3 linked regions of the Paraglaciecola psychrophila 170 genome follow. The protein of the gene in region 1 binds, or shares a complex with, the protein of each later gene. Links are inferred from orthologs where the notes say so. Each region holds a gene or a part of one and is shown on either strand. Other genes may lie near its edges. The genes, in order: secY, secA and secG.

Region 1 (3,007 bases):
TCAAACCGTAATCCTGAGCGGCTGTACCAGCGCGTTCAGCAGCTACTTGAGCAGCAAATGGAGTAGATTTACGTGAACCACGGAAACCAGAACCACCTGACGTTGCCCATGACAGAGCATTGCCCTGACGGTCAGTAATAGTCACTATTGTATTGTTGAAAGAGGCATGAATATGAGCCATACCATCAGCAACTTGACGTTTTACGCGCTTACGCGTTTTGGTTGGTGCTTTAGCCATAATATCCCCCGCTTATCGTTTTATTGCTTTGCGAGGACCTTTACGGGTTCGCGCATTAGTTTTAGTGCGCTGACCACGTAGAGGAAGACTACGACGATGGCGAATACCACGGTAGCAACCTAAGTCCATCAAACGTTTGATACTCATTGATACTTCACGACGAAGGTCACCCTCGACCGTGAACTTTGCAACTTCTTCACGAAGCTTATCAATCTGTTCTTCATCAAGATCTTTAATCTTGGTTGTCTCTGCAACACCAGCTGCTACACAAATGCTTTTGGCACGTGTGGAGCCGACACCGTAGATTGCTGATAATGCAATTACAGTATGCTTGTGCTCAGGGATGTTAATGCCAGCGATACGGGCCATTAACAGTACTCCTTATAATTTATAGTCATTAGCCTAAAAAGCCCGATAGGATACTTACCCAATAACTAAATTGCAAATAAGGATTGAGGCGCTAGTGTATCTAGACGACCCTCAACCCAGTCGATTAACCTTGCCTTTGCTTATGCTTTAGGTCAGAACTGCAAATCACACGCACAACACCGTTGCGCTTAACGATTTTACAGTTACGGCAAATCCGCTTCACGGATGCACGAACTTTCATAACATCACTCCGTAATTCGCTAACTTAGCGGCCATAGCCTTTAAGATTAGCTTTTTTAAGAACAGACTCATATTGATTAGACATCAAATGGGTCTGTACCTGCGCCATGAAATCCATGATTACCACTACCATAATCAGCAGCGATGTACCGCCAAAGTAGAACGGAACGTTCCAGGCAATTAACATGAACTCAGGCACTAAACATATAAAGGTTATGTAAAGTGCACCTGCCAAGGTAAGGCGTGTCATCACTTTATCAACATATTTAGATGTTTGCTCACCAGGACGTATACCAGGAACAAAAGCTCCTGACTTCTTCAAATTATCTGCCGTTTCGCGAGGGTTAAAAACCAACGCAGTATAGAAGAAACAAAAGAAGATAATCGTCGCAGCGTACAACATCACATACAAAGGTTGCCCAGGGGACAACTGAAGCGCCACATCTTGTAACCAAGATAGTGACTCATTCTGACCAAACCAATTTGCAATTGTGCCTGGGAACAAAATAATACTTGATGCAAAGATAGGAGGAATTACACCTGCCATATTCACTTTTAAAGGTAAATGCGTGCTTTGTGCAGCGAATACCTTGCGACCTTGTTGACGTTTAGCATAATTAACAACGATACGTCGTTGACCACGCTCTACGAATACAACAAAGTAAGTGACGGCGATTATAATGACACCCACTAACATTAAGAACAATAAGTTCAATTCACCTTGTCTGGCTTGCTCAGCAACATTACCTAATGCTGACGGCAAACCTGATACAATACCGGCAAAAATCAGAATAGAAATACCGTTACCGATACCTCTCTCTGTAATTTGTTCGCCTAACCACATGAGGAACATAGTTCCTGTGACTAAGCTTATCCATGCTGTAAAGTAAAAACCGAAGCCGGGATTAATCACTAGACCTTGTATAAGGTTTGGTAGATTTGTCGCGATTCCAACTGCTTGGAAAGACGCCAATACCAACGTAAAGTAACGTGTGTATTGACTAATTTTACGACGTCCAGCTTCACCTTCCTTTTTAAGCTCCATCATCGGCGGATGCATATGTGACATCAACTGAATAATAATGGAAGCTGTAATATAAGGCATGATGCCTAGGGCTAGAACTGACGCGCGTTCAAGAGCACCACCGGAGAACATGTTAAACATCTCCACGATTGTGCCTTTCTGTTGCTCAAATAATTGAGCTAACACCGCAGCGTCAATACCAGGAATAGGTACATAAGAACCCAACCTAAAAACTATGATCGCACCAAGTACGAACAACAATCTTGATTTAAGCTCGCTCAATCCGCCTTTGGCGCTTGAATCCTGTCCTGGTTTAGCCATCTAGCCTATTCCTCTACTTTACCGCCAGCCGCCTTGATTGACTCAAGAGCGCCTTTTGATACCTTTAAACCACTAATCGTAACGGCGCGTGAAATGTCACCACTTTTCATTACTTTAACGAACAACATTTCTTTCTTAACAAGACCTGCTGCTTTTAAAGTTTCAAGTGATACCACATCACCCTCTACCTTGGCGATTTCACTTAACGTAACTTGGTCAGAAACCAAAGATTTACGTGAAGTAAAACCGAACTTAGGTAGACGACGTTGGATTGGCATTTGCCCGCCTTCAAAACCAGGTTTTACCGAACCGCCTGAGCGAGACTTTTGACCTTTGTGACCACGGCCACCAGTTTTTCCAAGACCAGAGCCCATACCACGACCCACACGTTTACCAGAATTTTTCGCTCCAGGTGCAGGAGCAAGAGTATTCAAATGCATCTTTTACTCCTCCACTACTTCAACCATGTAAAATACACGGTTGATCATGCCACGGACAGAAGGGGTGTCTTCTAGCTCACGAATATGACCTATTCGACGAAGACCTAAACCAGTAAGCGTGGCTTTATGCTTAGGTAAACGACCAATAGAACTTTTTGTTTGCTTTACTTTAATCATTTTAGTCATGATCAATTACCCCAAAATCTGCGATACAGACAATCCACGCTTAGCGGCAACTGACTCAGGCGAATTCATTTCTGTCAACGCATTGATAGTTGCACGCACAACGTTAATTGGATTGGTAGATCCGTAACATTTTGAAAGTACGTTTTGTACACCCGAAACTTCAAGGACTGCACGCATTGCACCACCGGC
Region 2 (3,443 bases), 3.5 Mb from region 1 along the record:
CTTCACGTTTACCCCCAGGGAACTCCCACTTACCGCCTTGGTGTAATTCATTAGCGCGTTTGCTAATGTAGATCTTGTTGTCGCATTTGATCACGCCTACTGCCACTTCGACTATTTTCATACTGTTGCTCTTTATTTAATAAAACTAATCCTTAGAAATAAAAAAGTCGGACATAAGCCCGACTTTTAATGGATTTTAAATCTTAGGTTAACTTAATTTACCATGGCACTGCTTATATTTTTTGCCAGAACCGCAAGGACAAGCATCATTTCGACCTACCTTAGGACCTTGGCGTAATGCAGCGCTTGGCTTTTCTGGCTCGCTCGCTGATTGATGCTCGAAGTTTTTAGGCGCATTATCTGCTTGACGTCTTTGTTCATCTACGGCTTCAACATCTTCTTGGGCTTTGACTTGTACTTTGCTCAAGATAGTCACGACTTCAACTTTTAACGCTTCTAACATCTCTGAAAACAGCTCAAAAGATTCACGTTTGTATTCTTGTTTAGGATTTTTCTGTGCATAACCACGCAAGTGAATCCCTTGACGTAGGTGGTCCATAGCAGCCAAATGTTCTTTCCAATGGCTATCTAAATTTTGTAGCATTACGGCTTTTTCAAATTGTCTTATTACTTCCGGCCCTACTACTTCTTCTTTTCTTTTGTATGCTGCAGATACTTCTTCTAAGACCCGCTCACGAAGTTTTTCTTCATATAACTTGTCATCTTCATCGAGCCATTTCTGTACCGGCATGTCAGTTAAAAATTCAGCTTTAAAACGTTCTTCTAATCCTGCAACATCCCACATTTCTTCTAACGATTGCGGCGGAATATATTGATCAAGTATGCCTTTAACGACGTCGTCACGAATCGCTTCGATGGTACCGCTAATCTCGCCTTCATCTAATAGTTCATTTCGTTGTTCATAGATAACTTTGCGTTGATCATTAGCAACATCGTCATATTCGAGTAGTTGTTTACGACTGTCGAAGTTACGACCTTCAACTTTGCGTTGTGCATTTTCTATAGCTCGAGTCACCCAAGGATGCTCTATGGCTTCGCCTCGTTCCATGCCTAAGCGTTTCATCATATTGCCCATTTTTTCAGAGGCAAATATACGCATCAACGCGTCATCTAAGGATAAATAAAAACGTGAAGAACCGGCATCACCTTGACGACCTGAACGACCACGTAATTGGTTATCTATTCTACGTGATTCATGGCGCTCGGTACCAATAATATGCAAGCCACCAGATGCTAAGACCGCGTCATGTGCAATCTTCCAATCTTCTTTGATTTTTTCAACTTTACTTGGCTTAGGATCATGAATTTTATCGATCTCAGCCTGCCAGTTACCACCTAAAACGATATCAGTGCCTCGACCAGCCATGTTAGTAGCAATCGTAATAGACCCGGGTTTACCAGCCTGGGCAATAATATCGGCTTCTTGCTCGTGGAATTTAGCGTTCAACACTTTGTGTGCGATTTTTTCTTTTTTTAGAATACCTGAAATTAATTCTGAATTTTCTATCGATACCGTACCTACCAAAGCAGGTTGACCGCGTTTTACACAGTCTTGGATATCTTCAACAATCGCTTCATATTTTTCTTCAGCGGTTAAAAAAATCAAATCCGCTTTATCAATTCGAACCATAGGTTGGTTGGTTGGAATTACAACCGTATCTAGACCGTAAATACTCTGAAATTCGAACGCTTCAGTATCAGCTGTACCTGTCATACCAGACAATTTATCGTATAAACGAAAATAATTCTGAAACGTGATAGAAGCTAAAGTTTGATTTTCATTTTGAATGTTGACGCCTTCTTTGGCTTCGACTGCTTGGTGCAAACCTTCTGACCAACGACGTCCTTCCATTGTACGTCCAGTGTGCTCATCAACAATGACAATATCGTTGTCTTTGACTATGTAATCAACATCTTTAGAGAAGAGTTTGTGCGCCCGTAACGCAGCATTTACGTGGTGTAATAAAGAAATATTAGCAGCCGCAAACAAAGACTCATCTTCAGGTAAAATGCCTTCACGCTGGAGCACTTGCTCTACAAATATCTGACCATTTTCAGTCAAGTGGATTTGTTTACCTTTTTCATCAATAGTGTAGTGACCGTCGCCTGTTTCACCTTCTTCATCTTCTTTTTCTTGCTTGACGAGCTCTGGAATAATCACATTGATTTTACGATACAGTTCCGAGCTATCTTCGGCCTGGCCAGAGATGATAAGAGGAGTACGCGCTTCATCGATCAGAATTGAGTCAACTTCATCAATCACAGCAAAATGAAGACTCTTTTGAACACGATCACCTGGGCTAAACGCCATGTTGTCCCGCAAATAATCGAAACCAAACTCGTTATTGGTACCGTAGGTAATGTCGGCTGCATAAGCATCTCTTTTCTGCTCATGATTCAAGCCTGGAATATTACAGCCTACAGTTAAACCCAAAAAGTCAAATAACGACCTACTCCAATCTGCATCTCGGCTGGCTAAGTAGTCATTAACGGTTATAACATGCACACCTTTGCCTGAAATAGCATTGAGGTATGAAGGCAAGGTTGAGGTTAAGGTTTTACCTTCACCGGTGCGCATTTCGGCAATTTCACCTTGGTGTAATACTTGGCCACCTAGCATTTGCACATCGAAATGACGCATTCCATACACTCGTTTACTAGCTTCACGCACTACTGCAAAGGCTTCGACCATAATATCTTCTGTGGTCTGTTCTTTGGTTAAACGTTCTCTGAATTCGCTAGTTTTGTCTTTAAGCTGTTCATCAGTTAAGGCTTCGTATTCAGTTTCTAGCTGATTAATAAGGTCAACGGACTTGCTCAACTTTTTTATTGTTCGGTCGTTACGACTTCCAAACATTTTGGTGAAAATACTAGAAAACATCGATTTACAGCTTCCAATCTAAATGATTAATAATTTTAATTGTGCACAAATAACAAACGATTTATGAACAAACCCGGTACTAAAAATAAAACAATCGGCATATAAGAGCCGATTGTCGTTAATATGTTGTTAACCCCTGCAAATTATTAGGAGCTTTTGCGATATACGTAAGGCAACGGATCCTGTTGTTTCCCTTTGCGTATGACCTCATAATGAACATGTGCACCAGTAGAACGGCCTGTGTTGCCCATCTCTGCAATAGTTTGTCCTTTAGTTACTACGTCACCAATCTTAACATTAAGTACTTTATTATGCCCGTAACGTGTAACTAAACCATCACCATGATCGATTTCAACTAATTCGCCATACCCATATCGAGAACCAGACCAAGTAATAATACCTGCACCAGTAGCCACAACTGGTTCGCCTTCTTTCCCTGCAAAATCTAACCCTTTGTGCATTGCGGGCAAACCACTAAATGGATCTTTTCGAATGCCATAATATGATGACAGCCATCCAGTAGAAATAGGTTTACCTTCTA
Region 3 (2,966 bases), 1.0 Mb from region 1 along the record:
AAACGTTTTGACCTTGGCTTGGTAAATCGCATGGCGCTCAGACGGTTCCATTCCCGGCAGTGTGCCATCCCAAAAGATGCGGCCTTCTACCATGTTCATGACATAGAATATCGTTCCGATGACGTCAGTGTCTTCGCACAAGCCATATGGCTTCGCAACAGGGAAACCTAAAGGATACAGCGCTGATATCACCCGAAACTCACGATCCACCGCGTGCGCAGATGGCAACAATTTTCCCGGTGGCTTGCGCCGCATCACATATTGCTTGTTCGGCGTAATCAGTTGATAAGTTGGGTTCGACTGCCCGCCTTTGAATTGACGAACCGTTAATGGGCCCTCATAGCCCTCAACATTGGCTTCCATCCATGTGATGAGCTTTGCTTCATCAAATTTAAGCGTATCGACAACATCTTTTGTTCCGGTGAATAAATTCTGAGCTTTTTCATCGTCAACCATGACTGTATCCAAATGTGTCTAGGCACATGTCTATGCGCGGCCATACCTTGCGGTAAATCTTGGAGCTAGGTTAGCTTTACTACGAAAGTGCCTCTAGAGCCAGAATTACGGTCTCAGCTTTGTCCTCTGGTACAAATGTGGTCAGAGTATAAGTAAAAACCAAACGTCATTTTTCATAATAATAAAAATAGATGATGCCTCATATTTTCCATATTGACATCTCTTTTATATCCTTGAGGGACCAAGATAGGCGATTTATCGTCTATTAATCAACTGATTTCAGATAATTCAGAATTCAAAAAAAGCAGCAAATTACGAACAGCCATAATTATTATGATTGTTAAAAACGGCGAGTTCGATGCTTTTGCTCTACCCTCGTATTTATGTTTGCCAATTATTTCTGATATTTAGTAGGTCAATTTGCAGGGATGCAAATTGAGTCGCAGAGTGCCGGAAGCACATTGTGACGACCTGCTAAATATCAGAAATAATTGGATTAAGAACATAGTTTGGCGAACAGCATTTTTGCTTACTTTTTGCTGCTAAAGGCAAAAAGTAAGTCGTACAGCATGAATGCTGTGTGAAAAAAGCCATGCGAACACCGCGCGGGAAAGCAGTAAGCGCCAACACATGCTTTTTGTCTTTATAAAAACTATCGGACGATGGCGCGAAACGTGCTCTTTATCTTATAGCTGGTAGCGACTAGCTATAAATAATTAAATCGCAGGTTTAAAAAAGCACAAAAAAAAAGGTCTTGGTATAACCCAAGACCTTTTTTCATAATTGGTGCGGATGGAGAGACTCGAACTCTCACGACCTAAGTCACAGCCCCCTCAAGGCTGCGTGTCTACCAATTCCACCACATCCGCATTTTTAAAACTAGTTTGGTACGTCTTCTTTAGGTGCTTCTGTTACTGGTACATCAGAACCTGGAGCAGCTGACATAGAGGGTTCAGAAACTGGAATATCAGAATCAACAGCTTGTTCAGCCATGGGAACTTCTAGGTTTTGCCATTCGTCGACTGCTTTTTCTTTATCTGCTGTCTGATTACCCAATATTAGACTAATAACAAAAAACAATGTTGCAAGAACGGCTGTTGTTCTAGTTAAAAAGTTACCCGATCCTGTTGAACCGAACACAGTGTTCGAACCGCCACTTCCAAAAGATGCGCCCATACCGGCGCCCTTACCTTGTTGAATCAGTACGAAACCTATCAACATAACCGCTACAATCAAATAAACAATAACTAATACTTCGTAAAAAACCATGTGCTGCCTCTACTGATTTGCCGCTTGGCAAATACTTAAAAAATCTTCTGGATTTAGACTGGCACCGCCAATCAAACCGCCATCTACATCTGCCTGAGAAAATAGCTCTTGGGCATTGTTACCTTTAACACTGCCGCCATATAAAATAACTATATTGGCCGCAATGTTGTTATCTTGTTTTGCTAGATGCCCGCGAATAAATGCATGCACTTCTTGCGCTTGCGCCGGACTTGCAGTTTTACCAGTACCGATTGCCCATATAGGTTCATAAGCTAAAACGATATCAGCGAATTGGCTTATGCCAACTTTAAGCAGCACTGTGTCTAACTGCGCAGCGATGTAATCGAACAATGTGCCATCGTCTCGCACATCTTCAGGTTCGCCAACACATAAAATAGGGGTTAAATAGGCATTTAATACCTGTTCAACTTTTAACGCAACTAAGCTGCTAGATTCGTTATTGTCCGCACGACGTTCCGAATGCCCAACAATAACATATTGGCAATTGAACTCTTTAAGCATGGCAACAGACACTTCACCTGTGTGCGCGCCAGATTCAAATTGGCTAATATTTTGAGAACCTAATTTCACTTTACCATCAAAAAGCCCCAAGTATGGAAAGGGGGGACAGATCACCACATCCATATTATTAAGAGTGGCCGCAGCAAATTGCTTCTGCACTTTATCAACCAGAGCTTTATCGCCATTCATCTTCCAATTACCAGCGACTAACTGTCTTCGACTATTTGATTCCACGTTATGCTCCGTCATCCCACATGTAACACCAATAAAAAAGCGCGCGAGATGTTAACTAACCCAGTGACAATATACAAGTGCCTGAACCTATTAATACTCTGTAAACCTTACTAATCGCTTATTTTACGCACAGCATCAGCAATATGTTCAGCCCAAGTACTGGAATCCTGCGCATCATTCGCTTCTACCATCACTCTAACAAGAGGTTCAGTTCCACTTTTACGTAACAATACCCGGCCTCTATCGCGCAAGTTTTTCTCTGCCTCTATCACCGCTTGTTTGACACTTTTTTCTTCTAGTGGTTTAGTGCCCTCACAAAACCTCACATTAATCAGCGTCTGAGGATATTTAATCATACCACGACTCAATTCATTCAAGGTCATGTCCGCGTGTAACATAGCTGCCAAAACTTGTAGCCCAGCTACAATTCCATCTCCAGTAGACGCTGCAGCCAAATTTAACACATGACCAGAACCCTCACCTCC

The links.
Region 2: the proteins of secY (region 1) and secA are in contact, whole or in part, in a crystal structure (PDB 3DIN), measured with the Thermotoga maritima proteins. The link is inferred for Paraglaciecola psychrophila 170 from one-to-one orthologs. Residues at the interface, in WP_004081795.1 of Thermotoga maritima: Glu108, Gly109, Glu110, Glu111, Ala236, Glu237, Arg238, Arg239, Ile240, Thr241, Ile242, Gln243, Tyr244, Ala245, Arg246, Arg247, Val248, Thr249, Gly250, Arg251, Arg252, Val253, Tyr254, Gly256, Ala257, Ser258, Thr259, Tyr260, Leu261, Pro262; in WP_004082002.1 of Thermotoga maritima: Glu261, Ala262, Arg263, Lys300, Ala301, Arg302, Thr303, Ile304, Ile305, Leu323, Tyr324, Asp325, Pro326, Val329, Ser330, Tyr333, Ile336, Lys340, Phe345, Val349, Glu363, Phe364, Tyr374, Ser375, Gly376, Gly377, Glu393, Ile395, Thr482, Ser483.
Region 3: secY (region 1) and secG share a complex: the UniProt entries of both Escherichia coli proteins name them as parts of the sec protein translocase complex. The link is inferred for Paraglaciecola psychrophila 170 from one-to-one orthologs.

The regions. Positions count from the first base shown.
Region 1 is NC_020514.1:4,360,766-4,363,772, forward strand. Bases 33-2,881 are described here. They hold secY (preprotein translocase subunit SecY), read right to left. Parts: upstream 2,193-2,881; coding sequence 873-2,192; downstream 33-872. Other genes in these bases: rpsK (30S ribosomal protein S11), read right to left, coding at 33-238; rpsM (30S ribosomal protein S13), read right to left, coding at 251-607; rpmJ (50S ribosomal protein L36), read right to left, coding at 732-848; rplO (50S ribosomal protein L15), read right to left, coding at 2,198-2,632; rpmD (50S ribosomal protein L30), read right to left, coding at 2,636-2,821. Outside these bases: more of rpsK, read right to left, coding at 1-32; more of rpsE, read right to left, coding at 2,882-3,007. UniProt on the Escherichia coli protein: The central subunit of the protein translocation channel SecYEG. Consists of two halves formed by TMs 1-5 and 6-10.
Region 2 is NC_020514.1:859,925-863,367, reverse strand. Bases 9-3,293 are described here. They hold secA (preprotein translocase subunit SecA), read right to left. Parts: upstream 2,903-3,293; coding sequence 209-2,902; downstream 9-208. Other genes in these bases: C427_RS03795 (M23 family metallopeptidase), read right to left, coding at 3,049-3,293; mutT (8-oxo-dGTP diphosphatase MutT), read right to left, coding at 9-121. In the rest of the region: more of mutT, read right to left, coding at 1-8; more of C427_RS03795, read right to left, coding at 3,294-3,443. UniProt on the Escherichia coli protein: Required for protein export, interacts with the SecYEG preprotein conducting channel.
Region 3 is NC_020514.1:3,319,949-3,322,914, forward strand. Bases 31-2,838 are described here. They hold secG (preprotein translocase subunit SecG), read right to left. Parts: upstream 1,726-2,838; coding sequence 1,336-1,725; downstream 31-1,335. Other genes in these bases: C427_RS14450 (phosphotransferase family protein), read right to left, coding at 31-456; tpiA (triose-phosphate isomerase), read right to left, coding at 1,735-2,481; glmM (phosphoglucosamine mutase), read right to left, coding at 2,592-2,838. Also shown: more of C427_RS14450, read right to left, coding at 1-30; more of glmM, read right to left, coding at 2,839-2,966. UniProt on the Escherichia coli protein: Subunit of the protein translocation channel SecYEG. Overexpression of some hybrid proteins has been thought to jam the protein secretion apparatus resulting in cell death; while this may be true it also results in FtsH-mediated degradation of SecY.